Regions from separate parts of the Lentibacillus sp. JNUCC-1 genome, predicted to be linked through region 2. Evidence: a T-box and tRNA genes for the amino acid it is inferred to sense, from the RefSeq annotation. Region 2 holds a T-box; the other holds one or more tRNA genes.

Region 1 (15,946 bases), on a different contig from region 2:
TCACACTGAAGCGTTTGTATGGGTTGGAAAGGCTGGGCACCTTGTTTCTTAGAGTTAACCGGGTAAGAATCAAAATTAAACAAACCTGAAAGGAGATGATGCAGAGAGTAACCTTCTTCCGGATAACCCATATATCCTTTTTCCTTGGCACATTGCTCACACACATGCCGTTCTGTCGTTTCACCATTAATGACCTGTTTTAAATGCAGTGTAGCCGGTCGCTTCTGGCATTCCTCGCATTGCATATGAGTCCCTCCCTATCTGTTTGAGTATTTTAAGGTGGTTAGCATGGCACTTAGAATACGCGCTCTTGCTTCGTCCCGAACAGGCAAGGGGAAAAGCAGTGTATTTCTGTCAATCGCACTTGCCGCCATTTTAGCCTCTCGTTCGGTCATAATCTCTTCTTCCAATAAACGTTCCAGAATGTCAATCGCAGCTTGCTGTGTCACGGCTGGGTTAATCATGCCAATGATTTCATCAATCAGTTCAGCTTTGTCCTGATATGTGATGCGGATAATCCGTATATAGCCTCCTCCACCACGTTTGCTTTCTACTATATATCCCTTTTCCACTGTAAAACGTGTATTAATCACATAATTTATTTGAGAAGGCACACATTGAAACTGATCAGCAATTTCACTGCGTTTGATTTCAATGACACCTTTCCCTTTTGATTCAAGGACTTTCTTTAAATACCTTTCAATCACATCAGAAATGTTACTCATAAACTTTCCTCCTCTAATCCTATGAGCAAAACAATGATGTTTTGACTTTGACTAACTTTGACTATGCATTTATTATACGACAAAATTGGTCTGTTGCAAACTGATTACTTTTAATCATTTTAGACACACATGTTAAAAACAAACCCTCTTATCGGAAAAAAGTAAAGACATTTCAACCTCATTCACTATCGTTAACGGTCCGGATCGCTTCAACTTTTGAAATGTCATTTATTAAAGCAACCGTGTTAACATCTGAACCACGCTCATACTTAATAATAATTTGTTTGCTGTTTTGTGATTCGTTAACGATCTCCATTCGCTTAATCGATACTTGATAACCTTCCAAGACTGAAATAAGGGCATTGATTTCTATGTCATCGTCCGCAAATATTTCAATAGCTTTGGAACGCTTCTTTTTTATAATCTTATTTTCAATGTTATTTAGAAAACCAAGGCTCAGTAATATAAGCAAAGTTGTATAAATTGCAGTGCTGTACATGCCCATGCCTACAACAAGCCCCAGTCCAGCCACAGCCCATATGGAAGCCGCCGTTGTCAGGCCGCGTATCGTACCGCCGTATACAATAATCGTTCCCGCCCCTAAAAAACCAATACCACTGATCACATAGGAGGGAATTCTTGCTGGGTCAAATCTGATATTATCATACGCATCAATAAGTGACTGAAAGCCATAAAGAGACAGCAGCATCATCAAGCACGCACCAATCCCGACTAATATATGCGTCCGAAAGCCGGCAGAATGATTCTTGAGTTCACGCTCAAAACCAATCAACCCTGAAAGCAGCAGCGCAATCAGGATCCTTAATGCGATAACTGAAAAATGCTGATCAAGGTACTGCTCAAACAATGCATTCACCTCCCCACTTTATAAACCATCCTAAAAATATGTATTAAGCGATACAATTATATATATGTTATACAAAAATAAACGATGATTGTCTCTTCAACGTCTATATAACCATTCCCATATTGATTTGAATATGCACCATATATTTCCCCAAAAGCAAACTAAAAAAACATCCAGATTACAATTATAATTGTAATCTGGATGTTTTGATGCCTGGCGGCGACCTACTCTTGCAGGGGCGATGCCCCAACTACCATCGGCGCAGAAGAGCTTAACTGCTGTGTTCGGCATGGGAACAGGTGTGACCTCTTCGCTATTGCCACCAGACCTTTATGCTGTTTTAAGGACAAGAACTATTATAAGCATTTTAATCGAAAAATGCAAGTTCTTTTTTAAATTTGTACCCTGAAAATCAAATAAGAGGTCAAGTCATCATCGTACTTTACGCTAGTTAAGTCCTCGATCGATTAGTATCTGTCAGCTCCACGTGTCACCACGCTTCCACACCAGACCTATCAACCTCATCGTCTCTGAGGGATCTTACTCACTCGAAGTGATGGGAAGTCTCATCTTGAGGGGGGCTTCATGCTTAGATGCTTTCAGCACTTATCCTTGCCACACGTAGCTACCCAGCTATGCTCCTGGCGGAACAACTGGTACACCAGCGGTGTGTCCATCCCGGTCCTCTCGTACTAAGGACAGCTCCTCTCAAACTTCCTGCGCCCACGACGGATAGGGACCGAACTGTCTCACGACGTTCTGAACCCAGCTCGCGTACCGCTTTAATGGGCGAACAGCCCAACCCTTGGGACCGACTACAGCCCCAGGATGCGATGAGCCGACATCGAGGTGCCAAACCTCCCCGTCGATGTGAACTCTTGGGGGAGATAAGCCTGTTATCCCCGGGGTAGCTTTTATCCGTTGAGCGATGGCCCTTCCATGCGGAACCACCGGATCACTAAGCCCGACTTTCGTCCCTGCTCGACTTGTAGGTCTCGCAGTCAAGCTCCCTTCTGCCTTTGCACTCTGCGAATGATTTCCAACCATTCTGAGGGAACCTTTGGGCGCCTCCGTTACCTTTTGGGAGGCGACCGCCCCAGTCAAACTGCCTGCCTGACACTGTCTCCGGACCGGATCACGGTCCTGGGTTAGAATGGTCGTACAGCCAGGGTGGTATCCCACCGGTGCCTCCACGTAAGCTGGCGCTCACGCTTCCAAGGCTCCCACCTATCCTGTACAAGCTGTACAAACATTCAATATCAGGCTACAGTAAAGCTCCACGGGGTCTTTCCGTCCTGTCGCGGGTAATGCGCATCTTCACGCATAGTATAATTTCACCGGGTCTCTCGTTGAGACAGTGCCCAAGTCGTTGCACCTTTCGTGCGGGTCGGAACTTACCCGACAAGGAATTTCGCTACCTTAGGACCGTTATAGTTACGGCCGCCGTTTACTGGGGCTTCAGTTCTACGCTTCGAGCCCGTAGGCTCTAACGCGTCCCCTTAACCTTCCAGCACCGGGCAGGTGTCAGCCCCTATACTTCGCCTTTCGGCTTCGCAGAGACCTGTGTTTTTGCTAAACAGTCGCTTGGGCCTATTCACTGCGGCTCCTCCTTAAAGGAGCACCCCTTCTCCCGAAGTTACGGGGTCATTTTGCCGAGTTCCTTAACGAGAGTTCTCCCGCTCACCTTCGGATTCTCTCCGCGCCTACCTGTGTCGGTTTGCGGTACGGGCACCTGTGACCTTGCTAGAGGCTTTTCTTGGCAGTGTGGATTCAGACACTTCGGTACTCAATTTCCCTCCCCATCACAGATTGGGATTGTTGGACGGATTTACCTATCCAACTCCCTCGCTGCTTGGGCGCACACGTCCATCGGTGCGCTTGTCCTATCCTCCTGCGTCCCCCCATCGCTCAAACGGTCACGAGGTGGTACAGGAATATCAACCTGTTGGCCATCGCCTACGCCTTTCGGCCTCGGCTTAGGTCCCGACTAACCCTGAGAGGACGAGCCTTCCTCAGGAAACCTTGGGCTTTCGGTGAAAGAGATTCTCACTCTTTTTTCGCTACTCATACCGGCATTCTCACTTCTAAGCGCTCCACCAGTCCTCACGGTCTGACTTCACAGCACTTAGAACGCTCTCCTACCATTGTTCGAAGAACAATCCGCAGCTTCGGTGATACGTTTAGCCCCGGTACATTTTCGGCGCAGTGTCACTCGACCAGTGAGCTATTACGCACTCTTTAAATGGTGGCTGCTTCTAAGCCAACATCCTGGTTGTCTGTGCAACGCCACATCCTTTTCCACTTAACGTATACTTTGGGACCTTAGCTGGCGGTCTGGGCTGTTTCCCTTTCGACTATGAACCTTATCACCCATAGTCTGACTCCCAAGCATAAGTATCCGGCATTCGGAGTTTGACTGAATTCGGTAACCCGATGAGGGCCCCTAGTCCAATCAGTGCTCTACCTCCGGTACTCTGATCTTGAGGCTAGCCCTAAAGCTATTTCGGAGAGAACCAGCTATCTCCGTGTTCGATTGGCATTTCACCCCTACCCACACCTCATCCCCGCATTTTTCAACATACGTGGGTTCGGGCCTCCTGTCAGTGTTACCTGACCTTCACCCTGGACATGGGTAGATCACACGGTTTCGGGTCTACGACTACATACTCAAACGCCCTATTCAGACTCGCTTTCGCTGCGGCTCCGTGTCTACCACTTAACCTTGCATGCAATCGTAACTCGCCGGTCCATTCTACAAAAGGTACGCCGTCACCCATTAACGGGCTCCGACTACTTGTAGGCACACGGTTTCAGGTTCTCTTTCACTCCCCTTCCGGGGTGCTTTTCACCTTTCCCTCACGGTACTGGTTCACTATCGGTTACCAGGGAGTATTTAGCCTTGGGAGATGGTCCTCCCGGATTCCGACGGAATTTCTCGTGTTCCGCCGTACTCAGGATCCACACCGGAGGCTGCTTCTTTTCGACTACCGGGCTGTTACCGTCTTTGGCTGATCTTTCCAGATCGATTCGTCTAACAAACAGCTTTGTAACTCCATATGGTGTGTCCTACAACCCCGACAGGCAAGCCTGCCGGTTTGGGCTGATTCCGTTTCGCTCGCCGCTACTTGGGAAATCGCTTTTGCTTTCTCTTCCTCCGGGTACTGAGATGTTTCAGTTCCCCGGGTCTGCCTCACACATCCTATGTATTCAGATGTGCGTACTGTTCCATTACGAACAGTGGGTTCCCCCATTCGGAAATCCCCGATTCAAAGCTTACTTACAGCTCCCCGAGGCATATCGGTGTTAGTCCCGTCCTTCTTCGGCTCCTGGTACCAAGGCATCCACCGTGCGCCCTTATTCACTTAACTGGCGTGTTTTATTTCAATGAATAAACATACGATTTATTTGATGTCTTGATTGCTCTTATTTGATTTTCAAGGTACAAAGTTTCGAGAGATTTGCTCCCTCAAAACTGAACAAACAAACGAAGTGATGTCTTTCCGTTAATTTAGCTGTGATGCCGTTTGACGGGCATCTATGCTAGATATCCTTAGAAAGGAGGTGATCCAGCCGCACCTTCCGATACGGCTACCTTGTTACGACTTCACCCCAATCATTGGCCCCACCTTCGGCGGCTGGCTCCATAAAGGTTACCCCACCGACTTCGGGTGTTGCCAACTCTCGTGGTGTGACGGGCGGTGTGTACAAGGCCCGGGAACGTATTCACCGTGGCATGCTGATCCACGATTACTAGCGATTCCTGCTTCATGCAGGCGAGTTGCAGCCTGCAATCCGAACTGGGAATGGTTTTATGGGATTTGCTACACCTCGCGGCTTCGCTGCCCTTTGTACCATCCATTGTAGCACGTGTGTAGCCCAGGTCATAAGGGGCATGATGATTTGACGTCATCCCCACCTTCCTCCGGTTTGTCACCGGCAGTCACCTTAGAGTGCCCAACTGAATGCTGGCAACTAAGGTTAAGGGTTGCGCTCGTTGCGGGACTTAACCCAACATCTCACGACACGAGCTGACGACAACCATGCACCACCTGTCACTCTGTCCCCGAAGGGAACACGCTGTCTCCAGCGCTGGCAGAGGATGTCAAGACCTGGTAAGGTTCTTCGCGTTGCGTCGAATTAAACCACATGCTCCACCGCTTGTGCGGGCCCCCGTCAATTCTTTTGAGTTTCAGCCTTGCGGCCGTACTCCCCAGGCGGAGTGCTTAATGCGTTAACTTCAGCACCAAGGGGCGGAAACCCCCTGACACCTAGCACTCATCGTTTACGGCGTGGACTACCAGGGTATCTAATCCTGTTTGCTACCCACGCTTTCGCACCTCAGCGTCAGTTACAGACCAGAGAGTCGCCTTCGCCACTGGTGTTCCTCCACATCTCTACGCATTTCACCGCTACACGTGGAATTCCACTCTCCTCTTCTGCACTCAAGCCCTCCAGTTTCCAATGACCGCTCACGGTTAAGCCGCAAGATTTCACATCAGACTTAAAGGACCGCCTGCGCGCGCTTTACGCCCAATAATTCCGGACAACGCTTGCCCCCTACGTATTACCGCGGCTGCTGGCACGTAGTTAGCCGGGGCTTTCTGGTCAGGTACCGTCAAGGCGCCGCCCTATTCGAACGGCACTTGTTCTTCCCTGACAACAGAGCTTTACGATCCGAAAACCTTCATCACTCACGCGGCGTTGCTCCGTCAGACTTTCGTCCATTGCGGAAGATTCCCTACTGCTGCCTCCCGTAGGAGTCTGGGCCGTGTCTCAGTCCCAGTGTGGCCGATCACCCTCTCAGGTCGGCTACGCATCGTCGCCTTGGTAGGCTCTTACCCCACCAACTAGCTAATGCGCCGCGGGCCCATCTGTAAGTGATAGCCAAAGGCCATCTTTTATCCTCTCACCATGCGATGAAAGGTGTTATCCGGTATTAGCTCCGGTTTCCCGGAGTTATCCCAGTCTTACAGGCAGGTTGCCCACGTGTTACTCACCCGTCCGCCGCTCGATCCACAGGCGCATGCCCCGAAGGGCAATTGCCTGCTTCACGCGCTCGACTTGCATGTATTAGGCACGCCGCCAGCGTTCGTCCTGAGCCAAGATCAAACTCTCCATAAAAGTTTGGGTGTTCATCGACACCAATCGATGAACGGTCTTAGCTTCTTAAAAAATTGATTCAGGGTTTAAAGTTTAAAACTTCTTACCTCTGACATCTGTTTTACAGACATCTGCTTCGTTGTTTGTTCAGTTTTCAAGGAACAAAATTGTTATGCGCTCTTGGAACGCTTAAACATTATATAACGCGTGACACATTGTGTCAAGAGTTAATTTGGTGGAGCCTAGCGGGATCGAACCGCTGACCTCCTGCGTGCAAGGCAGGCGCTCTCCCAGCTGAGCTAAGGCCCCTTAAAATGGTCGGGAAGACAGGATTCGAACCTGCGACCCCTTGGTCCCAAACCAAGTGCTCTACCAAGCTGAGCTACTTCCCGTATAAATGGCGCGCCCGAGAGGAGTCGAACCCCTAACCTCTTGATCCGTAGTCAAACGCTCTATCCAATTGAGCTACGGGCGCATTTTTATGGTGCCGAGGGCCGGACTCGAACCGGCACGGTAGTAACCTACCGCAGGATTTTAAGTCCTGTGCGTCTGCCAATTCCGCCACCCCGGCTAGACGCTTGCGCATAAAATGGAGCGGAAGACGGGATTCGAACCCGCGACCCCCACCTTGGCAAGGTGGTGTTCTACCACTGAACTACTTCCGCTTAAAACTAATAAAATGCGGGTGGAGGGAGTTGAACCCCCACGTCCGAAGACACTAGATCCTAAGTCTAGCGCGTCTGCCAATTCCGCCACACCCGCTTGATGGTGAGCCATGGAGGATTCGAACCTCCGACCCTCTGATTAAAAGTCAGATGCTCTACCGACTGAGCTAATGGCTCTTTTTCTTAATGGTGCTATATTTAAACCTGCAAAGTTTATTGCAATAAAAAACACCACATTAAGTAAGTGGTGCCGGCCAGAGGACTTGAACCCCCAACCTACTGATTACAAGTCAGTTGCTCTACCAGTTGAGCTAGGCCGGCTAAATGATAATTTGAAGTTTTGAAATTGGGTGGCTTAAATGGTGGAGGATGCAGGGTTCGAACCTGCGACCCCTTGCTTGTAAGGCAAGTGCTCTCCCAGCTGAGCTAATCCTCCATAAAACTTGCCTGGCGGCGACCTACTCTTGCAGGGGCGATGCCCCAACTACCATCGGCGCAGAAGAGCTTAACTGCTGTGTTCGGCATGGGAACAGGTGTGACCTCTTCGCTATTGCCACCAGACCTTTATGCTGTTTTAAGGACAAGAACTATTATAAGCATTTTAATCGAAAAATGCAAGTTCTTTTTTAAATTTGTACCCTGAAAATCAAATAAGAGGTCAAGTCATCATCGTACTTTACGCTAGTTAAGTCCTCGATCGATTAGTATCTGTCAGCTCCACGTGTCACCACGCTTCCACACCAGACCTATCAACCTCATCGTCTCTGAGGGATCTTACTCACTCGAAGTGATGGGAAGTCTCATCTTGAGGGGGCTTCATGCTTAGATGCTTTCAGCACTTATCCTTGCCACACGTAGCTACCCAGCTATGCTCCTGGCGGAACAACTGGTACACCAGCGGTGTGTCCATCCCGGTCCTCTCGTACTAAGGACAGCTCCTCTCAAACTTCCTGCGCCCACGACGGATAGGGACCGAACTGTCTCACGACGTTCTGAACCCAGCTCGCGTACCGCTTTAATGGGCGAACAGCCCAACCCTTGGGACCGACTACAGCCCCAGGATGCGATGAGCCGACATCGAGGTGCCAAACCTCCCCGTCGATGTGAACTCTTGGGGGAGATAAGCCTGTTATCCCCGGGGTAGCTTTTATCCGTTGAGCGATGGCCCTTCCATGCGGAACCACCGGATCACTAAGCCCGACTTTCGTCCCTGCTCGACTTGTAGGTCTCGCAGTCAAGCTCCCTTCTGCCTTTGCACTCTGCGAATGATTTCCAACCATTCTGAGGGAACCTTTGGGCGCCTCCGTTACCTTTTGGGAGGCGACCGCCCCAGTCAAACTGCCTGCCTGACACTGTCTCCGGACCGGATCACGGTCCTGGGTTAGAATGGTCGTACAGCCAGGGTGGTATCCCACCGGTGCCTCCACGTAAGCTGGCGCTCACGCTTCCAAGGCTCCCACCTATCCTGTACAAGCTGTACAAACATTCAATATCAGGCTACAGTAAAGCTCCACGGGGTCTTTCCGTCCTGTCGCGGGTAATGCGCATCTTCACGCATAGTATAATTTCACCGGGTCTCTCGTTGAGACAGTGCCCAAGTCGTTGCACCTTTCGTGCGGGTCGGAACTTACCCGACAAGGAATTTCGCTACCTTAGGACCGTTATAGTTACGGCCGCCGTTTACTGGGGCTTCAGTTCTACGCTTCGAGCCCGTAGGCTCTAACGCGTCCCCTTAACCTTCCAGCACCGGGCAGGTGTCAGCCCCTATACTTCGCCTTTCGGCTTCGCAGAGACCTGTGTTTTTGCTAAACAGTCGCTTGGGCCTATTCACTGCGGCTCCTCCTTAAAGGAGCACCCCTTCTCCCGAAGTTACGGGGTCATTTTGCCGAGTTCCTTAACGAGAGTTCTCCCGCTCACCTTCGGATTCTCTCCGCGCCTACCTGTGTCGGTTTGCGGTACGGGCACCTGTGACCTTGCTAGAGGCTTTTCTTGGCAGTGTGGATTCAGACACTTCGGTACTCAATTTCCCTCCCCATCACAGATTGGGATTGTTGGACGGATTTACCTATCCAACTCCCTCGCTGCTTGGGCGCACACGTCCATCGGTGCGCTTGTCCTATCCTCCTGCGTCCCCCCATCGCTCAAACGGTCACGAGGTGGTACAGGAATATCAACCTGTTGGCCATCGCCTACGCCTTTCGGCCTCGGCTTAGGTCCCGACTAACCCTGAGAGGACGAGCCTTCCTCAGGAAACCTTGGGCTTTCGGTGAAAGAGATTCTCACTCTTTTTTCGCTACTCATACCGGCATTCTCACTTCTAAGCGCTCCACCAGTCCTCACGGTCTGACTTCACAGCACTTAGAACGCTCTCCTACCATTGTTCGAAGAACAATCCGCAGCTTCGGTGATACGTTTAGCCCCGGTACATTTTCGGCGCAGTGTCACTCGACCAGTGAGCTATTACGCACTCTTTAAATGGTGGCTGCTTCTAAGCCAACATCCTGGTTGTCTGTGCAACGCCACATCCTTTTCCACTTAACGTATACTTTGGGACCTTAGCTGGCGGTCTGGGCTGTTTCCCTTTCGACTATGAACCTTATCACCCATAGTCTGACTCCCAAGCATAAGTATCCGGCATTCGGAGTTTGACTGAATTCGGTAACCCGATGAGGGCCCCTAGTCCAATCAGTGCTCTACCTCCGGTACTCTGATCTTGAGGCTAGCCCTAAAGCTATTTCGGAGAGAACCAGCTATCTCCGTGTTCGATTGGCATTTCACCCCTACCCACACCTCATCCCCGCATTTTTCAACATACGTGGGTTCGGGCCTCCTGTCAGTGTTACCTGACCTTCACCCTGGACATGGGTAGATCACACGGTTTCGGGTCTACGACTACATACTCAAACGCCCTATTCAGACTCGCTTTCGCTGCGGCTCCGTGTCTACCACTTAACCTTGCATGCAATCGTAACTCGCCGGTCCATTCTACAAAAGGTACGCCGTCACCCATTAACGGGCTCCGACTACTTGTAGGCACACGGTTTCAGGTTCTCTTTCACTCCCCTTCCGGGGTGCTTTTCACCTTTCCCTCACGGTACTGGTTCACTATCGGTTACCAGGGAGTATTTAGCCTTGGGAGATGGTCCTCCCGGATTCCGACGGAATTTCTCGTGTTCCGCCGTACTCAGGATCCACACCGGAGGCTGCTTCTTTTCGACTACCGGGCTGTTACCGTCTTTGGCTGATCTTTCCAGATCGATTCGTCTAACAAACAGCTTTGTAACTCCATATGGTGTGTCCTACAACCCCGACAGGCAAGCCTGCCGGTTTGGGCTGATTCCGTTTCGCTCGCCGCTACTTGGGAAATCGCTTTTGCTTTCTCTTCCTCCGGGTACTGAGATGTTTCAGTTCCCCGGGTCTGCCTCACACATCCTATGTATTCAGATGTGCGTACTGTTCCATTACGAACAGTGGGTTCCCCCATTCGGAAATCCCCGGTTCAAAGCTTACTTACAGCTCCCCGAGGCATATCGGTGTTAGTCCCGTCCTTCTTCGGCTCCTGGTACCAAGGCATCCACCGTGCGCCCTTATTCACTTAACTGGCGTGTTTGATTTCAATGAATAAACATACGATTTATTTGATGTCTTGATTGCTCTTATTTGATTTTCAAGGTACAAAGTTTCGAGAGATTTGCTCCCTCAAAACTGAACAAACAAACGAAGTGATGTCTTTCCGTTAATTTAGCTGTGATGCCGTTTGACGGGCATCTATGCTAGATATCCTTAGAAAGGAGGTGATCCAGCCGCACCTTCCGATACGGCTACCTTGTTACGACTTCACCCCAATCATTGGCCCCACCTTCGGCGGCTGGCTCCATAAAGGTTACCCCACCGACTTCGGGTGTTGCCAACTCTCGTGGTGTGACGGGCGGTGTGTACAAGGCCCGGGAACGTATTCACCGTGGCATGCTGATCCACGATTACTAGCGATTCCTGCTTCATGCAGGCGAGTTGCAGCCTGCAATCCGAACTGGGAATGGTTTTATGGGATTTGCTACACCTCGCGGCTTCGCTGCCCTTTGTACCATCCATTGTAGCACGTGTGTAGCCCAGGTCATAAGGGGCATGATGATTTGACGTCATCCCCACCTTCCTCCGGTTTGTCACCGGCAGTCACCTTAGAGTGCCCAACTGAATGCTGGCAACTAAGGTTAAGGGTTGCGCTCGTTGCGGGACTTAACCCAACATCTCACGACACGAGCTGACGACAACCATGCACCACCTGTCACTCTGTCCCCGAAGGGAACACGCTGTCTCCAGCGCTGGCAGAGGATGTCAAGACCTGGTAAGGTTCTTCGCGTTGCGTCGAATTAAACCACATGCTCCACCGCTTGTGCGGGCCCCCGTCAATTCTTTTGAGTTTCAGCCTTGCGGCCGTACTCCCCAGGCGGAGTGCTTAATGCGTTAACTTCAGCACCAAGGGGCGGAAACCCCCTGACACCTAGCACTCATCGTTTACGGCGTGGACTACCAGGGTATCTAATCCTGTTTGCTACCCACGCTTTCGCACCTCAGCGTCAGTTACAGACCAGAGAGTCGCCTTCGCCACTGGTGTTCCTCCACATCTCTACGCATTTCACCGCTACACGTGGAATTCCACTCTCCTCTTCTGCACTCAAGCCCTCCAGTTTCCAATGACCGCTCACGGTTAAGCCGCAAGATTTCACATCAGACTTAAAGGACCGCCTGCGCGCGCTTTACGCCCAATAATTCCGGACAACGCTTGCCCCCTACGTATTACCGCGGCTGCTGGCACGTAGTTAGCCGGGGCTTTCTGGTCAGGTACCGTCAAGGCGCCGCCCTATTCGAACGGCACTTGTTCTTCCCTGACAACAGAGCTTTACGATCCGAAAACCTTCATCACTCACGCGGCGTTGCTCCGTCAGACTTTCGTCCATTGCGGAAGATTCCCTACTGCTGCCTCCCGTAGGAGTCTGGGCCGTGTCTCAGTCCCAGTGTGGCCGATCACCCTCTCAGGTCGGCTACGCATCGTCGCCTTGGTAGGCTCTTACCCCACCAACTAGCTAATGCGCCGCGGGCCCATCTGTAAGTGATAGCCAAAGGCCATCTTTTATCCTCTCACCATGCGATGAAAGGTGTTATCCGGTATTAGCTCCGGTTTCCCGGAGTTATCCCAGTCTTACAGGCAGGTTGCCCACGTGTTACTCACCCGTCCGCCGCTCGATCCACAGGCGCATGCCCCGAAGGGCAATTACCTGCTTCACGCGCTCGACTTGCATGTATTAGGCACGCCGCCAGCGTTCGTCCTGAGCCAAGATCAAACTCTCCATAAAAGTTTGGGTGTTCATCGACACCAATCGATGAACGGTCTTAGCTTCTTAAAAAATTGATTCAGGGTTTAAAGTTTATAACTTCTTACCTCTGACATCTGTTTTACAGACATCTGCTTCGTTGTTTGTTCAGTTTTCAAGGAACAAAATTGCTGTGCGCTCTTCAAAAGCGACTTTATAAATATAACATCTTACGCTTTCGCCGTCAACTACTTTTTATAAAAACTTTTTGTTTTTGTTTCGTCTCGCTGACGGGCGATATTTAATTTACCATGATTATTCCCAAATAGCAAGGATATTTAACATGAAATTTATGGTATTTTTTTTAGTGGCAATAAAACCTTTAATCCACGGGTCTTTACGTCCTATTCACTTTATACAAAAAGAGACACCCATCACTTTGATGGATGTCACTTCGTATAGTGTAACTTTTATTTATTGCGCATTTGCGGAAAGAGCAGGACGTCTCTTATAGATGGTGAGTTCGTTAAGAGCATCACGAGACGGTCGATGCCAATTCCCAATCCACCGGTTGGCGGCATTCCATATTCAAGAGCTTCAAGGAAATCTTCGTCCATCAGGTGTGCTTCATCATTTCCCTGGTCACGTTCCTCAACTTGAGATTCGAAGCGCTGACGCTGATCAATTGGATCGTTGAGCTCACTGAAAGCATTAGCATGTTCCCGTCCGACGATGAATAGTTCGAATCGGTCTGTGAAGCGTCCATCTTTTTTATTCTTCTTGGCAAGTGGAGAGACTTCCACTGGGTGCCCATGGACAAACGTCGGTTGGATGAGCTTATCTTCCACTTTTTGTTCAAAGAATTCATTAAGTACATGTCCAAATGTCATTGTCTCAGTAATTTCCACACCATGTTCTTTAGCATACTGTCTCGCTTCTTCATCTGTCATATGCTCCCAGAAGTTCACACCTGTGTGTTCTTTAACGGCATCTGCCATATGCAGCCGAGTCCAGGCTGGCTTCAACGAAATCTCCAAATCATTGTAAACAATTTCGGTTGTGCCTAGAACCTCTTCAGCAATATGGGCAATCAAGTTTTCCGTAAGTTCCATAATATCATGATAGTCGGCATATGCTTCGTACAGTTCGATCATCGTGAACTCAGGATTGTGGCGGGTAGAGACACCTTCATTACGGAAAACACGCCCAATCTCATATACCTTTTCCAGTCCACCGACAATCAGTCTTTTTAAGTGCAGCTCGATGGCAATGCGCATGTATAAAGGAATATCGAGCGCATTATGATGTGTTTCGAACGGTCGTGCAGTTGCACCACCTGGGATTCCGTGCATCATCGGTGTTTCAACTTCCAGAAATCCATGGTGATCCAAATACTTGCGCATGGATTGAATGATTTTAGAACGCAGGACAAACGTATCCCGACTGTCTGGATTGGTAATCAAGTCGAGGTAACGCTGACGATAACGCTGTTCAATATCTTTTAGACCGTGATATTTTTCAGGCAGCGGCCGCAAAGATTTCGTCAACAAATGAAAGTCAGAGACTTTGACACTCAGCTCTCCCACTTTCGTCTTGAACATGGTACCGCTGACGCCAACAATATCGCCTCTGTCAATGGTATTGAAAATATCATAAGCGTCATCACCAATCGCATCTTTACGGATATAGAGCTGGATTTGGCCGCTCACATCCTGAATATGAGCAAAACCCGCTTTTCCTTTTCCGCGTTTTGTCATGACGCGCCCGGCTATCGTGACATTAATTTCTTTTTCTTCAAGTTCTTCTTTCGTATATGCTTCATAAGCCTTATGTAAGTCCTCGGCAACATGGGTACGTGGAAATTCATCGCCAAAAGGATCGAGACCCTGTTCACGATAAGCATCAAGTTTATCGCGCCTGACCCGCATTTGTTCATTTAACTCTTCTGACACTGTGATCACTCCTGTTCTTATTTGAATCGATCTCTATCATGTAGTGTTCACAGTATAACATGTTTTACTGTGAACAAAGCCTTGCAAACTTCATCCACCCTATGATGACTGCCTTTTTTGCCTCCATCTATCGTTCTTCCTTATCCTCGAGCAAAAGTTCTGCTTTGGAGATATTCAGGGTTTCGATGATCCGCTCCAATAACTGATCGTCTGGAGACGTCTTGCCCCGTTCAACAGGGCCTAGTATAGCAACAGAAATATGAAGCGATTCGGCAAACTCCACCTGAGTATAACCCTTCAGTTTCCTGAACGCTTTTATGCGTCTTCCGAGCTGTTCCTTCTCCATTGTACAACATCCTTTATATCAGATTCAGGACATTTGCCCAATAAACCACTGACGCGCTGTTCAAACCCCGGTACGTATATGTCAGGCGACAGTTCTGTAAGCGGGACGAGCACAAAAGCACGTTCATGCATGCGTGGGTGGGGGATGGTTAATCGGTCTGTGTGGACGGTTAAATCATGATATAAAATAATATCAACATCAATGGTTCTGGGGCCAAAGCGTATGGTTCTCTTTCTCCCCAGCTCATTCTCAATAGCCTGACAAGCTTCCAACAGCTGAACAGGTTCAAGACTGGTTTCAATTTTGACAGCCATATTTAAGAAATAAGCCTGATCGGTATAACCAACAGGTGCTGTCTCATAAATGGAGGACTGTTCAGCCACCGTAATGGCGGAGTGGTGCTGCAACAGCTGCAACGCTTCCTTCAAGTATGTTTCCCGTGGTTCAATATTTGTCCCAAGCGCTATATAGATCCCAGTCATTTTAATCGCTCCCGGTCGAGCTCAACAGCCACCGATTCGAACTGCCCGGGGATCGGAGCTTCAGGCTTACTCACTTTGACAACACAACGCTTCAGGGTGTTGAATTCTGTGAAAAGGGCGTCCGCAATTGTTTCAGCCACCGCTTCGATCAGGTGCTTCGCCTCGCCTTCCACGATTTCCTTTACCACGTCATAGGCAGTGCCATAATTTATGGAAGCATTCATGTCATCGGTCTGGCCAGCTTCTTTTAAATCCGTATACATTTCCAAATCAACATAAAACCGCTGGCCAAGGTGGTTCTCTTGTGGAAATAGACCATGATATCCATAAAAAGCCATCTGTTTGAGAATAATTTTATCCATGTGCACAGCTCCTTTAACTTCCTCATATCTTACGTATTTAATTTAGTGTGTCAATACGTTCCGCCGCCATCATGGCATCCATCATCCTAGCGAGCTGAACATGCAGTTTAACATCATGCACCCGAACCATGTGA
Region 2 (15,946 bases):
CTTGTACTAAACGGGAAGAGGCACTCAATTTGTTTATCGATATTTTCGGTATAGAGAATGAAGTTCGGACAATACTCGATAAACAAAACTACAAAGAGTCCGAAACACTTAACTCAAACGGCGGCAGCCATATATCCTTTCCCTTTTTAAAACACCTTCCATCAAAATAAGAAAGGATACGCCATGTTTGAATCTGTCAGATTTATTGAGATTGTTTTATTGATCTACGGGCTTAGTCTTATTGGATACTTCTGGGATTTTATTCAACAGAACCAGAAAGTCAATCGCATGGCTTTCTGGCTCCTTGGCTTGGTCTGGGTCATTCAAACAATGTATTTGCTGGATAGTATATTTATAACCAGAAACTTTCCCATATCAAACTTGCGGGAAGGACTGTTTTTTTATTCATGGGTTTTAGTGACGTTTTCATTAATTGTTAATCGTTTTTTTAAAGTCCATTTTATTATTCTATTTACGAATATATTCAGTTTCATCATACTGGTTTTATATATATTTACGCACGCTGAGAAACAATCAGCTGGGATGCAAATTCAGCTGGCGAACGAGATATTAACCATTCATATTGCCATTTCCATGGTTTCTTACGGTTTCTTTACAATTGGTTTTTTACTATCCATGATGCATTTGATTCAATACTATTTTCTAAAAAAGAAGATTGGTTTGAAGTGGATGTGGCGGTTTGGGGATTTGCAACAGCTTGACCAGTTGTCTTTCTGGGCGATCACTATTGGTGTCCCGCTTCTGACAATCGGATTGATTCTTGGCTTCGTCTGGGCTTTCGCTTCAGGAGCCGAATTTTATTGGTTTGATTTAAAGACGATCGGTTCTCTTGTTGTGCTTGGTGTATATATGTTTTATCTGTTTTTGCGGTTGGGTCTGCACTATCAGGGAAAAGCAATCTCTTATTATCATACGATCGCTTTTCTGATGCTGCTGATCAACTTCTTTTTATTTGGAGTGCTTTCAGAATTTCATTTTTAAGTGATGGAGGAATAACTGATGCGGAAAATTATGATTGGTTCGAGACGGAGTAATTTGGCGATGACTCAAACGGAATGGGTGATCGATCAGTTGAAAAAAGCCGGTGTCGAGAATGAAATAGACGTGCAAAAAATTGTTACAAAAGGTGATAAAATCCTTGATGTAACGCTATCCAAAGTAGGCGGAAAAGGTTTGTTCGTTAAAGAAATAGAAGAAGCCATGTATCGGAAAGAAGTGGATCTTGCTGTTCATAGTATGAAAGATATGCCTTCTGTTATGCCAGAAGGACTGACGATAGCTTGTATTCCAGTTCGTGAAGACCATCGGGATGCCTATATCGCCAAGAATAATGTGAAACTTAAAGATTTGCCTGAGGGGGCAATTGTAGGCACGAGCAGTCTTCGCCGATCCGCTCAGATTCTTGCAGTACGTCCGGATGTTAAAATCACATGGATTCGCGGCAATATCGAGACCCGTCTCCGAAAGTTGCAGGAAGAGGATTATGATGCCATTATTCTCGCTGTCTCCGGCTTGAAACGTGTTGGATTAAGTGAGGATTTAATTACAGAATATCTTGATGCAGATATTTGTGTGCCAGCTGTCGGGCAAGGCGCCCTTGCCATTGAGTGTCGGGAAGATGACGATGAGCTCAGAGAGATTCTCGATAACATTCACGATGAAAAAACCGCTCGAACAGTTACTGCTGAACGAACATTTCTCAGACTTCTTGAAGGGGGATGTCAAGTTCCGATTGGCGGGTATGCTTATCTAGATGAAGATGACATAGTGCTCACAGCCCTTGTCGGCACACCAGACGGAGAAACAATCCTTAAAGAAACCGTGCGTGGGACTGATCCTGTAGCTGTGGGTGAAGAAGCCTCGCGTCTGTTGATCGACCAGGGGGCAAAAAAGATTGTTAAAGATGTATTGGAAGAGTTGGACTCTGAATGACAGGCCCACTTGCCGGTAAAACAGTCTTAATCACGCGAGAAAAGAAACAGGCAAGCACATTTTCAAGGTGCATCAAATTACAGGGCGGGCATCCTGTAGAAGTGCCCTTGCTGAAAATCAACTGCACAAATCCTATTGATACAAATACCAGTATGGTTGATTTCAAACAATATGATTGGTTGTTTTTTACAAGTGCCAACGGTGTCCATTGTTTTTTGAATTCAGCCCAACGAGAGGGACATGCTGACTTTTCAAATGTCAGACTGGCAGCGGTCGGTCCAAAAACGGACCAGGCATTAAGGCAATATGGATACCAGGCTGAGTTTATCCCATCTGTGTATAATGCTGATGTGATGGCAAAAGAGTTTTTGCCTGTAGCTGGAAGACCTAAACGAATACTGCTTGTCCAAGGAAATTGGTCCAGAGATGTACTTCCGAATTTCTTTGAAGAACATGCCATCCATTTTGATACTTTGATCGCGTACCAAACCTCAATTAATTATGAGTCAAGAGAATTATTGAATCATGTGCTTGAACAGAAGAAAGTTGATTTTCTTACGTTTACAAGCCCGTCAACTCTGAATGCTTTTGTTGAAATGGCTGAAACCGCCAATTATGATAAGAGTTGGGATGTTTGTGTCTGTATTGGCACCACGACAGAACAAGCGGCATTGGCAAACGGATTCACACATATTCTGACGCCTGCAGAATTCACGATTGACGGCATGCTTGAAGAAATGATTGCTTACACAGAAAGGATGAAAAGAGATGGATAATCGCCTCGAGTTTAAGCGCCACCGCAGACTCCGTGCTTCAAATGCAATGCGATCGCTCGTCCGGGAAAATCATTTGCAGATCGATGATTTAATTTACCCATTGTTTATTAAAGAGGGAAGCGGAATAAGACAAGAAGTGCCATCGATGCCTGGGGTACATCATCTGACACTTGATCATATGTCTGAGGAAATTAATGAAATCAAAGAGTTAGGCATTAAAGCGGTGTTGTTATTTGGGATTCCTGAGCAGAAAGATGAACGAGGGAGCGGTGCTTATTCTGAGGCAGGTATTGTGCAGGAAGCTACACACCTGATCAAACAGCAAGCCCCTGAAATGCTTGTTGTCGCCGATACTTGCTTATGTGAATTTACTTCTCATGGCCATTGTGGGGTCATTCATCACCATGATGTGGATAATGACCCTTCGTTAGAATTGCTGGCGCAGACTGCTGTTAGCCAGGCGGAGGCAGGGGCAGATATCATTGCACCTTCCAATATGATGGATGGTTTTGTTGCTGTGATTCGTGAGGCATTGGACGAGGCGGGATTCACACATATACCAATTATGTCTTATGCTGTCAAATATGCTTCATCTTTTTATGGGCCGTTTCGTGATGCAGCTGAAAGCACACCGGAATTCGGAGATCGCAAAACATACCAGATGGACCCGGCAAACCGTCTTGAAGCGCTTAGAGAAACAGAATCAGACGTTACTGAAGGCGCAGACTTTCTAATCGTGAAACCTGCTATGTCTTACCTTGATATTGTGAGGGATGTACGCAACTATACAAATCTGCCTGTGGTGGCTTATAATGTCAGCGGAGAATACTCTATGGTGAAAGCCGCAGCAATGAATGGGTGGATCGATGAGAAACAAATTGTCATGGAGACATTGACAGCTATGAAGCGAGCGGGTGCAGACCTGATTATTACTTACTTTGCAAAAGATGCTGCCCATTGGCTGCAGCAGTCCTAAAATATTGATAAAACGGGGTGTCACTAATGGAAAAAGTATTTCAGTTATCTCAGGAAGCGTACCAGGAATCCTCACAACTTATGCCAGGCGGCGTGAACTCTCCGGTTAGGGCATTTAAATCAGTTGGCATGTCACCAATTTTTATGTCACACGGAAAAGGATCAAAAATCTGGGACATCGACGGCAATGAATATATTGACTATGTTCTCAGCTGGGGGCCTCTTGCTCTGGGCCATGCCGATGATCGTGTTGTCAACGCACTCCAGGAAGCGGTCGTAAAAGGGACGAGCTTCGGAACACCGACAAAATTGGAAAGTAAAGTGGCTCAGCTCGTGATTGAACGCGTGCCTTCCATTGAAATGGTGCGCATGGTTAACTCGGGCACAGAGGCAACGATGAGTGCATTAAGACTTGCCCGCGGGTATACAGGCCGTAATAAAATATTGAAATTCGAAGGAAACTACCATGGACATGGAGATTCTCTTCTTATCAAAGCAGGCTCTGGTGTTGCAACACTTGGTTTGCCTGACAGCCCTGGAGTTCCTGATTCGATTGCACAGAACACCATCACGGTTCCATACAATGATCCTGCTAGTTTGCAAAAAGCATTTGATATGTACGGTGACGATATTGCAGGTGTTATTGTTGAACCAGTTTCAGGCAATATGGGGGTTGTGCCCCCGCAAGATAATTTCCTGAACCAACTAAGAGATATTACGGAAGCAAATGGTTCACTGCTCATATTTGATGAAGTCATGACTGGCTTTAGAGTTGGTTATAACTGTGCACAGGGTCATTTTGGTGTAACGCCTGACTTAACGTGCCTTGGTAAAGTCATTGGTGGGGGACTCCCAGTCGGTGCATATGGTGGTAAAAAAGAAATCATGTCCCATATAGCGCCAAACGGACCGATTTATCAGGCCGGCACACTATCCGGCAACCCACTTGCCATGACTGCGGGATACGAAACATTGAAAGCATTGACACCGAATTCGTATAAAGAACTTGGAGAAAAAGTAGACAGGCTTGTTGCTGGATTCCGTCAAGCAGCTGAAGCCAATGACCTTGATCTGCAAATTAACCGGGCCGGGTCAATGGTCGGTATCTTCTTCTCAGCTGAACCTGTTACAGACTTTACTAGTGCTCAAGCATCCAATCTGGATCAATTCGCTCAGTATTATAGAGCGATGATCGAGGAAGGCGTATTTTTGCCACCTTCACAATTTGAAGGTTTATTCTTATCAACAGCCCATACAGATGAAGACATCGATCGCACCATTCAAGCAGCAGCAAATGCATTTTCGAAAATAGAAAAGTAATTCTTTAAAAGTCTGGCCCTGTGCCAGGCTTTTTTGATCATATGAGGAGTAGCGGTTGCATATAGTGAAAGTAAGCGTGTGTGTATCACAGCGTAATGCGCAAGGGGGGAGGAGAGTTATTGATGAATGATGAAGCCGTATTTGCTTTTGACTTACATGAATCGCTTTATTTTGAAAGCGGACAGGAAGTCGCTGAGATGAAAAGTATTTCCCTTGATCCTGAAATTGCCATTCAGGATTACGGCGATTATGTGGCCATCAGAGGTGTGATAGAACTACAAGGAGAGTATGTGAAGCATACGCCTCTTACCGAAACAGACGCCGAGTATGATCTATCAGTTCAACACTCGAAGCGTTTTGTTGAACGCGTGATGGATGTGGAGGACGGTGAAGCCACTTTTATGCACCGTTTTCCGATTGAGATCTCCATTCCGACATATAGAGTTACGGCACTTGATGATGTCTCTGTTGATATTGAAACATTTGATTATGAGCTCCCTGGTCCAAGCCATCTGAAATTCACTTCAAAGATCGCCATTTATGGAATTCAAGATGAGCGTGAAAAAGAAGAAGATATTGTGGTGGATGAAGGATTATCGGATCATGATGACACCTCTTACGAATTAGGTGAGGCGTTTTCAGTTGAATCCCACAGAGCTCCAGATGCCTCTGAAACAGAGACAGATGGTCAAGAAGATATCAGCCCGAATACCTCACAAGAAGGTACCCATCAAGATGAAGCGAGCGACTATGAAGCAGAAGTAAAGGAAAAAGGTGAAGAAAGTGAAGAAAAAGAAGAAGAGTCTGGTCGCTGGAAATGGAAGGAAACGCAAACACTGGGTGAGTTTTTTGGGGCAGATGCCCCCTCTGAAACAGAAGAATATGAGGACAGCTTAACAGAAACGTATGAGGAGCACGAGGATAGTTCAGAAGAATTCGAGTCATATGCACAAGAGGAATATGCTGCTGATTCGCTGACTGAGGAATATACAGTTGACCATTCAGAAGAAGTTCCGGATGTTATGTATCTGTCAAATATGTTTCGGGAAGAGGAAGAAGAGCATTATTCAAAGATGCGTTTATGTATCGTACAGCCTGATGACAGTATTGAGACGATCGCTCAGAGGTATGGCATCAACAGTGATCAGATTATGAGTCAAAACCGTCTTGAAAATGAAGAAGTAAGTCCAGGTCAGCTGCTGTATATTCCATACACGAAACAAAATAAGGCGTAAATGAGAGCACCCCCTTGGGGATACAAGGGGTATATCCTTTTAAATTTGGGGTGTGATCCTGTGTTAGATCAAAACATCATTCAAAAAGTATTATGGGAATATGGTATTTCACCTCAGCTTATTTCTAAACACACTGATCTGCTCTACCGCGCTACAGATGGAAATAAGCAGTACGCGGTAAAACGGAGTCAGCTAAATCAGAATACAGTTCAATTTTGGGAGTATGTTTATCATACTGCTCATACACAAAGGCTGTCGTCTGTTTTGCCTGTTTATGTAACAAAGAGTGGGGCTCTGTTTCATGCTGCAGAGGAATCTATTTATTATGTGACACCTTGGATTGAAGCGACGTCCCATAATAAACAGACGCAAATAACAGGATTGTTTAAAGCGCTGGGTCACTTACATGAATCCACCCGCCATACGGCTGATGTCGATATCCAGGAGTCAGAACTAAAGTTTGCCGACTACGAACGTCATCTATTAAGCAGTTATGAACGTCTCAGTCAGTACATAACGCTATTTGAGAGCCAACATTACATGTCTCCGTTTGAACTCCAGACGTGCACACATTATGTACATATAGATATGATTTTCAACCTTTTGTTTGACCGTCTCAAAACATTCATTGCTCAATTACAAAATGATCCGGCACAAACTGTGAGTTTATGTCATGGGCAGATGTCACTGCAACATTATATATATCATCATAGGCCATATGTGATCAATTGGGAAAAAGCCAATTACGGTCACCCGATGAATGATTTGGCTAAATTAATTCAAGATGCTGGCTCCAGGCATGATCCAAATACAACCATGTGGAGCCATTCATTGCAGACATACTTTGACACTTATGCATCAACTTCGAATGAACGTTTGTTATTGTCGATTTACTTGCTTGACCCAACTGCTTACATCAATATGATTGAATCATATGTCACAAAAGGTCACGCTCAGCCAATGCTTGAATATGTTCACAGCTTAGAGCAGTTGTACCGCAGGCTGACCCTTGCTTTGCATTTAGTTGAAACAATTGATGAGATGAATAGAGAACACTTTGAAGAAGACGATCCCCAGTTTCGCGACGAGATCTAAATCCATTTTAAATAAAAAGCAGTAAAAATTAACACGAGCACTCCAAGCAGTAGAACATCCAGTGTTGTTGGGAATATTAACGTACGGATCAACTGAAATATGAGAATCGGCAATGTGGCATGTTCGCAAATAATGAGGCAGCGGCGTGCCCACGGTGGAAGTCGATACCGATAATACCTTGCCATTGCAATCACTCCTGTACATATGACGTGTGTATGAGTATTATATGAGTGAGGGTGTGTAGATTGTGATATAATGCTTGCTATAAAATATAAAAATGGATACAATAAAAATGTATTCAGATATCTGAGATGCAATGATAGGGAGAAGTACTTAATCGCTGCCTACAGAGAGGGAATGTTTGCTGAGAAATTCCCGGAGAAGTGCTTAAGGAAGGTCGTCCTTGATGCAGTCTGCCTGAAAGACATGGCGTTTAGTAGGCCGGACCGGTTATTGACCGTTATTCAATATGTATTGAGTGTACAGACAATGGATCTGTAAACTAAGGTGGTACCGCGGAAATCATGCCTTTTCGTCCTTATTTGGAGGGAAAGGTATTTTTATATGCAAAAAAGGAGGAAAAAGCGATGGCAGAAAATGAACAACAAGCATTGCCGCCCAAGTACAACCCCAACGAGGTAGAGAGCGGCCGGTATCAATTTTGGGTGGAGGGAGATTTCTTTAAAGCGGGAGAAGATGAAAGCAAGCCGCCATTCTCAATCGTCATTCCCCCACCAAATGTGACAGGACGTCTGCACTTGGGACATGCCTGGGATACAGCTATGCAAGACACGATTGCCCGCATGAAACGCATGCAAGGCTATGATGTGCTATGGCTACCAGGTATGGACCATGCCGGCATTGCCACCCAGGCAAAGGTAGAAGGTAAATTACGTGAACAAGGAATCAGCCGCTATGATCTGGGAAGAGAAAAATTTCTTGAGAAATCCTGGGAATGGAAAGAAGAATACGCGGATTTCATCAGAACACAGTGGGAGAAACTCGGTCTAGGGGTTGATTACTCAAGGGAACGATTCACGCTTGATGAGGGACTGTCTGAAGCTGTAAAAGAGGTATTTGTCAGACTGTATGAGCAAGGGCTGATCTACCGGGGTGAGTATATTATCAATTGGGACCCTGCCACACAGACAGCGCTGTCAGACATTGAAGTAAACTACGAGGAAATTCAGGGTAAGTTTTACCATATGCGCTATCCACTTAAAGACAGCAGCGAAACGATTGAGATTGCAACAACCCGCCCCGAAACCATGCTTGGAGATACAGCTGTAGCGGTACACCCAAATGACGAACGTTATCAGCACTTTATCGGTAAAACGGTTATTTTGCCAATTGTCGGACGCGAAATTGAAATTGTAGCTGATGAATATGTGGATATGGAAATGGGCTCTGGCGCCGTGAAAATCACCCCGGCACATGATCCCAATGACTTTGAAATCGGCAATCGCCATAATTTAAAACGTGTGCTTGTTATGAACGAGGACGGCTCGATGAATCATAATGCCGGTAAATATGAAGGCATGGACCGATTTGAGTGCCGCAAGCAAATTGTCCGTGATTTGCAAGAACTTGGTGTTCTGTTTGAAATAGAAGACCATCTGCATCAGGTGGGCCATTCCGAGAGAAGTGGCGCTGTCGTTGAGCCATATTTGTCCACTCAATGGTTTGTTCATATGCAGCCGCTTGCAGATGGGGCTCTTGATTTACAAACAGAAGATGGGAAAGTCAATTTCTATCCACCACGGTTTGAACAAACATACAAACACTGGATGGATAATATAAGAGACTGGTGTATTTCACGACAACTGTGGTGGGGCCATCAGATTCCAGCATGGTATCATAAAGAAACCGGTGAACTTTATGTTGCCAAAGAACCTCCGGAAGATCTGGAAAATTGGGTACAGGATGAAGATGTTCTGGATACGTGGTTTTCTTCGGCATTATGGCCTTTTTCAACGATGGGCTGGCCAGATGAAGAAGCAGAAGACTTTAAACGTTACTTCCCAACAGACGTCTTGGTAACAGGATATGATATCATTTTCTTCTGGGTGGCACGAATGATTTTTCAATCAAAAGCGTTTACGAATAAACGTCCATTCAAAGATGTACTGCTCCATGGCTTGATCCGCGATGCTGAAGGCAGAAAAATGAGTAAATCCCTCGGTAACGGGGTTGACCCAATGGATGTCATTGAAAAATACGGAGCAGATTCATTGAGATATTTCCTGATGACAGGTTCGACACCAGGTCAGGATCTCCGTTTCCACTGGGAAAAAGTTGAATCCACATGGAATTTCGCTAATAAAGTGTGGAATGCGTCAAGGTTCTCTCTGATGAATTTGGAAGGTTTCACCTATGAAGATATCGATTTGTCCGGTGACTTGTCGCTTGCTGATAAATGGATACTGACGCGTCTTAATGAGGCAATTGAACAGGTAACCAAAAACAGTGATAAATATGAGTTTGGTGAAGCAGGGCGTCATCTTTATAACTTTATCTGGGATGATTTATGTGATTGGTATATTGAAATGGCGAAAGTCCCTTGTACGGTGAAGATGAGTCAGCGAAGAAGACAACGCGTTCAGTTCTTGCACATGTGCTGGATCAAACGATGCGAATGCTGCATCCGTTTATGCCGTTTGTGACAGAAGAAATCTGGCAAAAGCTGCCGCATGAGGGTCCATCGATCACTGTGGCTGAATGGCCACAAATCCGACCGGATCTCCATGATGAACAAGCTTCTGAAGAAATGAAGCGACTTGTGTCCATTATAAAATCTGTGCGTAATATTCGTGCTGAAGTGGATACGCCTATGTCCAAACAAATTAAATTGTTGATTAAAACTGAGAATCAGGCAATCGCGGAAGAATTGAAGGGTGAACGTAATTACTTGGAGCGTTTCTGTAACCCTGATGAACTTGTCATAGATACGACAGTTGATGTACCTGAAAAAGCCATGTCAGCTGTTGTTACAGGAGCAGAGTTGTTCTTGCCCTTAGAAGGTTTGATCGACTTTGACAAAGAGATCAATCGTCTGAACAAAGAGCTTGAGAAATGGACAAAAGAAGTTGAGCGTGTCCAGAAAAAACTTGCCAATGCTAACTTTGTCAATAAAGCACCAGAAGCAGTGGTAAACGAGGAAAAGCAAAAAGAAAAAGATTACCTGGAAAAACAATCAAAAGTCAAAGCACGAATCCAAGAACTACAAAACTAAGAACAAAAGCAGAGGCGCCTTGTTCACCCCCGAAAATCATAAGCTATAACGTGCAGTGGCGGTCTTCGTCACGAAACGTTATAGCTTATGACTCGAGGGGGGGAGGCGTCAGAGCTAGATGAAACAAAAGCGGAAGCCTCCCCCAAGAGACTTCCGCTTTTCCAATTACAACAATATAAGTAAACTACGAACTAAATAGGCGGTTTTTTGATCCGCCATTAAGCACTCTATATGTTTAAACGAGCACCGTGATTTGCGCTGCGGGAAGTCGCTTTCCGCGGGCACGGCCTCAGCCTCCTCGCTCGCAAAGACCGCTCACTGTGGGGTCTTCGGACTCGTGCTGTTCCCGCAGGAGTCGAATTCCCTCCGCTCCAATCACTTTATGTTAATTGAATGCTTGGACGGTCCTGTTTAAGAAAACAAGTAAGAACGTGAACACTCTTAAACAGTTAGTACTAGGTCCATTTATACGTATTATTTCCAATTCAGAGGTAATCTCGGTTTACTTATGAGCATTTCTCCGCTCATGAGTGATTTTCAGCCCCTATATGCGCTTCAACGTTCAACCCAATAAAGCAAGAAGATGAATAACACTCACCTAGCTCGGGGAAAACGCGGAGACTCCTGTGGGAGCAAAAGCCTAGATGAGACCCCGGAGCGCGCAATAGGGGAAGGAAGGCTAAAACCGCGACGTCCTGTCGCAACGCCTTCATGACCCACCTCCTGTGGGCCCGAGGCTCATCAGCGCCCACTGGTACGGAGTGTTTTCCCCGGAGCGGTTGTCAGAAGCAGTCATTCAAGTTTTCATTCGTTCGCAGTTTGTGTCTATTGTGCTGTTAGGTTTGTTTTGATATGGGTGATGTATTTTTGGAGGATGTTGATGTCGGTTGTAGCGCTTAGGGTTCTGGAGCCGACGATGTCCTCAATTTCGTTGAATAGCAGTTGGCCCTCAAGTCCTATTAAGAAGTCAATCCCGACCATGCCAAAATCAAATGCGTGCATGATTTTATCAATCATTTCGAGGTCTTTTTTACTGAGTTGATATGTGTTGGCGCTGCCACCCAGTGTAAAGTTGGCTCTGAAGTCTATGTCACTTTGTCTTAGTACTGCTCCAACGACTTCGGATCCTACGACAAATACGCGTACATCTCTCCCAAGCTTAACGTTGGCATCTTGAATAATTAAATCATTTCCCAACATCACTTGAGTGTTCTGATCCCATTCTTCATCATTATGTATCAAATGAACACCCTGGCCCCTCTGGATTGAACACTTTTCAGCACAAACGGATAACCAATCGGGGCTGTGGTCGGTACCATATCACGTTTAATAAAACATGTGTCAGGCATGGGAATAGCTAGATTCTCCATGCAAAGATGTGTTAACGCCTTGTCGTTGGCTATTCGAGCCACTCGAGCTGAATTGAATACTTTTACGTTTTTTTGTTCCAGAAATTCGCTCAACAATGGATCAATGGTTCGAACAACTGCAAAATCAGGAGCCTGTATGTATGCGTTATCCACTAAAATAGTTTGCTGGTTATTGAGGATGCCGTAAGTGAGTGATTCCCGTAAAATAAACTCTAATTTAACGCCTTGCTGCTGTGCTTCATCAATAAACCAATCGATGTAAGTTTGATTCTTAAGGGCATCCTGTTTGCTATATATGAGCCAACCCATCAACACTGTTGATAACCTCCGTCTTGATTCATTATTTTAATAACGTGGTCTATCATATAATCAGCCACGTTAATGCCTGTAGCGTCGTACATATTCCGTATATGAGCGTTGGAGTTCACTTCACAAATAACAGGGGAATCCTCTTCCCCAAAGAGTAAATCGATTCCGGCAAAGTCCGCTCCCAACACCTGACTCGCCTTGATTGCCAGTTGAGCTTCTGTTGACGACGGCGTATAGGCTTTCATTGATCCACCTGCTGTAATATTGGCCCTGAAATCATTGCTGGCATGACGTGTCATTGCTGCAACGACCTGATCTCCGACTACATGCAGGCGAATATCCCGACCATAACTTGAAGACACAAACGCCTGAAAAACAAATGGGCGGTCGTTCAGCTCTTCTATACAACGATCCAGTTCATCTTGGTTATGAATCAAATGGACCTGTTCTCCAAAGGAACCATATGCTTCTTTAACGATTAGAGGAAATCCCAATTCATGAACGGCATATTGGCTAAAACGTGCATCCAATTCTGCACCTGGGAAAATTTTCGGTCCTATGATCGTTTTTGGAATAGCAAGTCCGTGCTTAGCCAGAGTTTGGTATGTTGCAATCTTGTCATCACTAACGGCAATTGTTTCAGCAGAGTTGAACACACGAATTCCGAGCATTTCAAACTGTCTTGCCAAATATATATCCTTATCTGTAAATAAAACAAAATCCGGCAAAATATCGTTTTTACCAGTGATCGTGAGTGTGCCTTTGTCCAAGTATGATAGACATTCATTATTTTTAATAATGGATGTGTTAATCTGCTTACGAGACGCTGCTTTATGCAGCCATTGGGCAAAGTCGATAAATTTCTCTCCGCTTAGGTGCCCGTTGTATATAATCCAGCCAGTAAGGTTCATAGTCGTGACGTCCTTTCTTAATCTTAACGTAATACCAGGGTTGGTTGCAGAACTTGCGGGTGCTATACTTATGGGACTAATTACAATAGAAATGAGTGTGTCAGCATGTATCTTACAATGGATCAAGTTGAAAAAGCAATAAATGGGCGTACAGGGCTGGGTATTAAACCAGGCCTAGATCGTGTGAAAAGTTTTTTGGCAGCTGCGGGGAACCCTGAACAGCATGTAAATGGCATTCATATTGCTGGTACAAACGGCAAAGGATCAACATCAGCTTTTATAAAGCAGGCTCTTATTCAAAGTGATTATAAAGTGGGTACATTTAATTCTCCCAGCTTGAATGGTCTTAGTGGTCATATCGCCCTTAATGATACCATCATATCTGACAATGATTTTATTAAGCTGTTCATAGAGTTGGAACCAGCAATTCAGAAGCTGGATAAGAAAGGCGAACCGGCAACAACGTTTGAAATTATAACTGTTATGGCATTTATGTATTTTGCCCAGTATGCAGATATTGCCGTAATTGAAGCGGGAATGGGCGGTAAGGAGGATGCGACAAATGTATTTCGCCCTCTTATATCGATTATAACAAATGTCGCTCTTGACCACACCGATTATCTGGGTAGCAATGTTCAGGCGGTTGCAGTACATAAGGCAGGCATTATTAAAAGCGGTGTTCCGGTCATCACCGGGGAAGTGCACAAAGAAGCCAAGCAAATTATTGATGCGGAAGCAATGTCCCTTTCAGCTCCGATCTTTCAAATTGGGCACACGTTTCATTACCGGATGTTCGACGACAAGCAGCTTGACGGGTATCAATGGACCTATGGCGATTTCACCTTAGATGTTTCATTACGCATGAGAGGTATGCATCAGATCAAAAACAGTTCCCTAGCTCTTATGGCTCTCGCTATATTAAAGGAAAGCGGGTATTTGTTAAGTTGGGAAACGGCTCTACAAGGCATCTCGGATGCACAGCTCCCAGGAAGATATGAAACTGTACACCAGAATCCAACGATTATTTTAGATGGGGCACACAATCCAGCGGGCATAGAAGCCTTTCTGAAAACTGTGGACCAAGACGTTGCATGTGAACATAAAACTTTAGTATTTGCAGCTTTCAAAGATAAAGATATTGAAACAATGCTTAATTTGGTTAAACCTTCATTTCAAAATGTTATGCTTACCACTTTTAATCATCCAAGAGCTGCAGACAAACAGGATTATGATCATTTTGATGCATCAAACACGCTCTCATTTAACCCTGGATGGGAGAGCATAATTGACCACCTGCTTTCAACAAAAAAACCAAATAACATTTACTACTTTGCCGGTTCCATTCATTTTATTGAAAAAGTAAGAAAATACTTTGCCAAAAGATGGTATATGTAGTATAATAGAACCAATTTATATACGGTGAGCTAGGACGTTAGTCCCGTTAATAAACAAATAGCGGCGTGGAGGGGAAGGTCATGCAGAAGCTCAGCAAACGGATGAAGTTGAATTTGTGGTTGGTATGGCTTGTTTTATGGCCAATTAGCTTATGGTTCTCCTACACGTATTACTACATAAATATATCTGGCGAAGCGTGGAATATCATCCTGTTTGCCTTGTTAATGGGAGCGGTTGCTCTTTTTCCAATGACAGTTAATCAACAGAATGTGTTCTTTGTTAACGGTGTCAGTCTGGTCGTATTTATTCTGTTTGGTCTTTTTGTTGAAATTGTCTTAAGTTCTTTAACTTTACTGATCGTGCTGGCCAGAGTTGGTACGGGGAAAAAGGACATCTATCGTATTCCATTAAACATCATTCTAATTACAATCGGATCGATTGGGGCTGCGACTGTTTACAATCTGTTGGGCGGGACTCATATGGCACAAAGCCTGGGTGCGTTTCAGGAATGGACGGCAATCTTCGGCTATGCCATAACGGTGTTTGTTCTTAATCAAGTTTTAATATCCATACTCGATCTCGTTGTATTAAAACAAAAAAGAAAAATATTTGATGATGGTATGCGGTGGGAATCCGTATATTCTCTGTTATATATCCCAATCGGTTTGATTATTTATATTATGTATGTGGAAATAGGTTGGATTGCAATTCCTCTTGTCGGGATCCCGTATACATTTATATCGGTTATTTTTCTGTTGCTGTATTCCTATTACCATGTGAATGATTTGCTTGAGAAAACTGGGGATATTGGTCACAGATTAACAAAACGACTTGATACAAATGCCGTGTATGATGTATTTGTACAAGAAATGAAAGAATTGCTGCCGATTGACCATGCTTGTATTTATCAAGTTACAGATGAAAAACATCTGAAGCGCATTCGTTACTATCAAGATAATACTGCAATTCCTCTTGAGATATCTAAAGATGTATTCAGCGAAGAAGTCCTTAAGACAGGAGACTCACTTTTATTTAAAAGTAAGAAAGAATGGACTAAATCTTACCCTAAGGCTGATACAAGCTTACCGATTGAAAGTGTTCTAGCGGTACCTGTTTTGTATGACGATGCAATCGTAGGTATTGTGACTGTGTTTTCTGCAAAACCAAAAACATTTGAAACGCTTCATAAGCGGATCTTGGATATTTTAAATAATTACCTTGGAGTGGCAGCAGAGAATGCCCAAAGCTATAACAAGAAAAAGCAATTAAGTGAGCGGGACGGATTAACGGGATTATATAATTACCGCCATTTCTCAAATCAACTGTCGCAATATGCTGTTAAAGTAGATCCCAATACGACATGTTCATTATTGGT

What was found. The T-box of region 2 lies ahead of JNUCC1_RS15235 (valine--tRNA ligase). A T-box ahead of a tRNA ligase gene usually reads a tRNA of that ligase, here a tRNA-Val.
Region 1: it has a tRNA-Val gene. The T-box ahead of JNUCC1_RS15235 (valine--tRNA ligase) is inferred to sense a tRNA for this amino acid. The anticodon was not compared.

What each region holds. Positions count from the first base shown of each region.
Region 1 covers NZ_WHOH01000001.1:1,843,605-1,859,550, reverse strand. The annotation lists gene JNUCC1_RS08645 (UvrB/UvrC motif-containing protein) at 1-245, opposite strand, end outside; gene JNUCC1_RS08640 (CtsR family transcriptional regulator) at 258-725, opposite strand; gene JNUCC1_RS08635 (MgtC/SapB family protein) at 904-1,602, opposite strand; rRNA gene rrf (5S ribosomal RNA) at 1,805-1,920, opposite strand; rRNA gene JNUCC1_RS08625 (23S ribosomal RNA) at 2,041-4,961, opposite strand; rRNA gene JNUCC1_RS08620 (16S ribosomal RNA) at 5,148-6,714, opposite strand; tRNA gene JNUCC1_RS08615 (tRNA-Ala) at 6,927-7,002, opposite strand; tRNA gene JNUCC1_RS08610 (tRNA-Pro) at 7,009-7,085, opposite strand; tRNA gene JNUCC1_RS08605 (tRNA-Arg) at 7,092-7,168, opposite strand; tRNA gene JNUCC1_RS08600 (tRNA-Leu) at 7,176-7,264, opposite strand; tRNA gene JNUCC1_RS08595 (tRNA-Gly) at 7,284-7,358, opposite strand; tRNA gene JNUCC1_RS08590 (tRNA-Leu) at 7,374-7,455, opposite strand; tRNA gene JNUCC1_RS08585 (tRNA-Lys) at 7,460-7,535, opposite strand; tRNA gene JNUCC1_RS08580 (tRNA-Thr) at 7,604-7,679, opposite strand; tRNA gene JNUCC1_RS08575 (tRNA-Val) at 7,719-7,794, opposite strand; rRNA gene rrf (5S ribosomal RNA) at 7,804-7,919, opposite strand; rRNA gene JNUCC1_RS08565 (23S ribosomal RNA) at 8,040-10,959, opposite strand; rRNA gene JNUCC1_RS08560 (16S ribosomal RNA) at 11,146-12,712, opposite strand; gene lysS (lysine--tRNA ligase) at 13,141-14,622, opposite strand; gene JNUCC1_RS08550 (helix-turn-helix domain-containing protein) at 14,750-14,968, opposite strand; gene folK (2-amino-4-hydroxy-6-hydroxymethyldihydropteridine diphosphokinase) at 14,938-15,450, opposite strand; gene folB (dihydroneopterin aldolase) at 15,447-15,812, opposite strand; partial or broken gene folP (dihydropteroate synthase) at 15,850-15,946, opposite strand, start outside.
Region 2 covers NZ_WHOH01000003.1:950,314-966,259, forward strand. The annotation lists gene hemA (glutamyl-tRNA reductase) at 1-170, shown strand, start outside; gene JNUCC1_RS15195 (cytochrome C assembly family protein) at 184-1,002, shown strand; gene hemC (hydroxymethylbilane synthase) at 1,021-1,953, shown strand; gene JNUCC1_RS15205 (uroporphyrinogen-III synthase) at 1,950-2,729, shown strand; gene hemB (porphobilinogen synthase) at 2,722-3,705, shown strand; gene hemL (glutamate-1-semialdehyde 2,1-aminomutase) at 3,732-5,024, shown strand; gene spoVID (stage VI sporulation protein D) at 5,147-6,259, shown strand; gene JNUCC1_RS15225 (phosphotransferase) at 6,320-7,354, shown strand; gene JNUCC1_RS15230 (hypothetical protein) at 7,351-7,539, opposite strand; T-box leader at 7,662-7,897, shown strand; partial or broken gene JNUCC1_RS15235 (valine--tRNA ligase) at 7,942-10,586, shown strand; gene JNUCC1_RS18825 (ATP-grasp domain-containing protein) at 11,412-11,828, opposite strand; gene JNUCC1_RS18830 (ATP-grasp domain-containing protein) at 11,825-12,271, opposite strand; gene JNUCC1_RS15245 (ATP-grasp domain-containing protein) at 12,265-13,176, opposite strand; gene JNUCC1_RS15250 (bifunctional folylpolyglutamate synthase/dihydrofolate synthase) at 13,282-14,571, shown strand; gene JNUCC1_RS15255 (sensor domain-containing diguanylate cyclase) at 14,652-15,946, shown strand, end outside.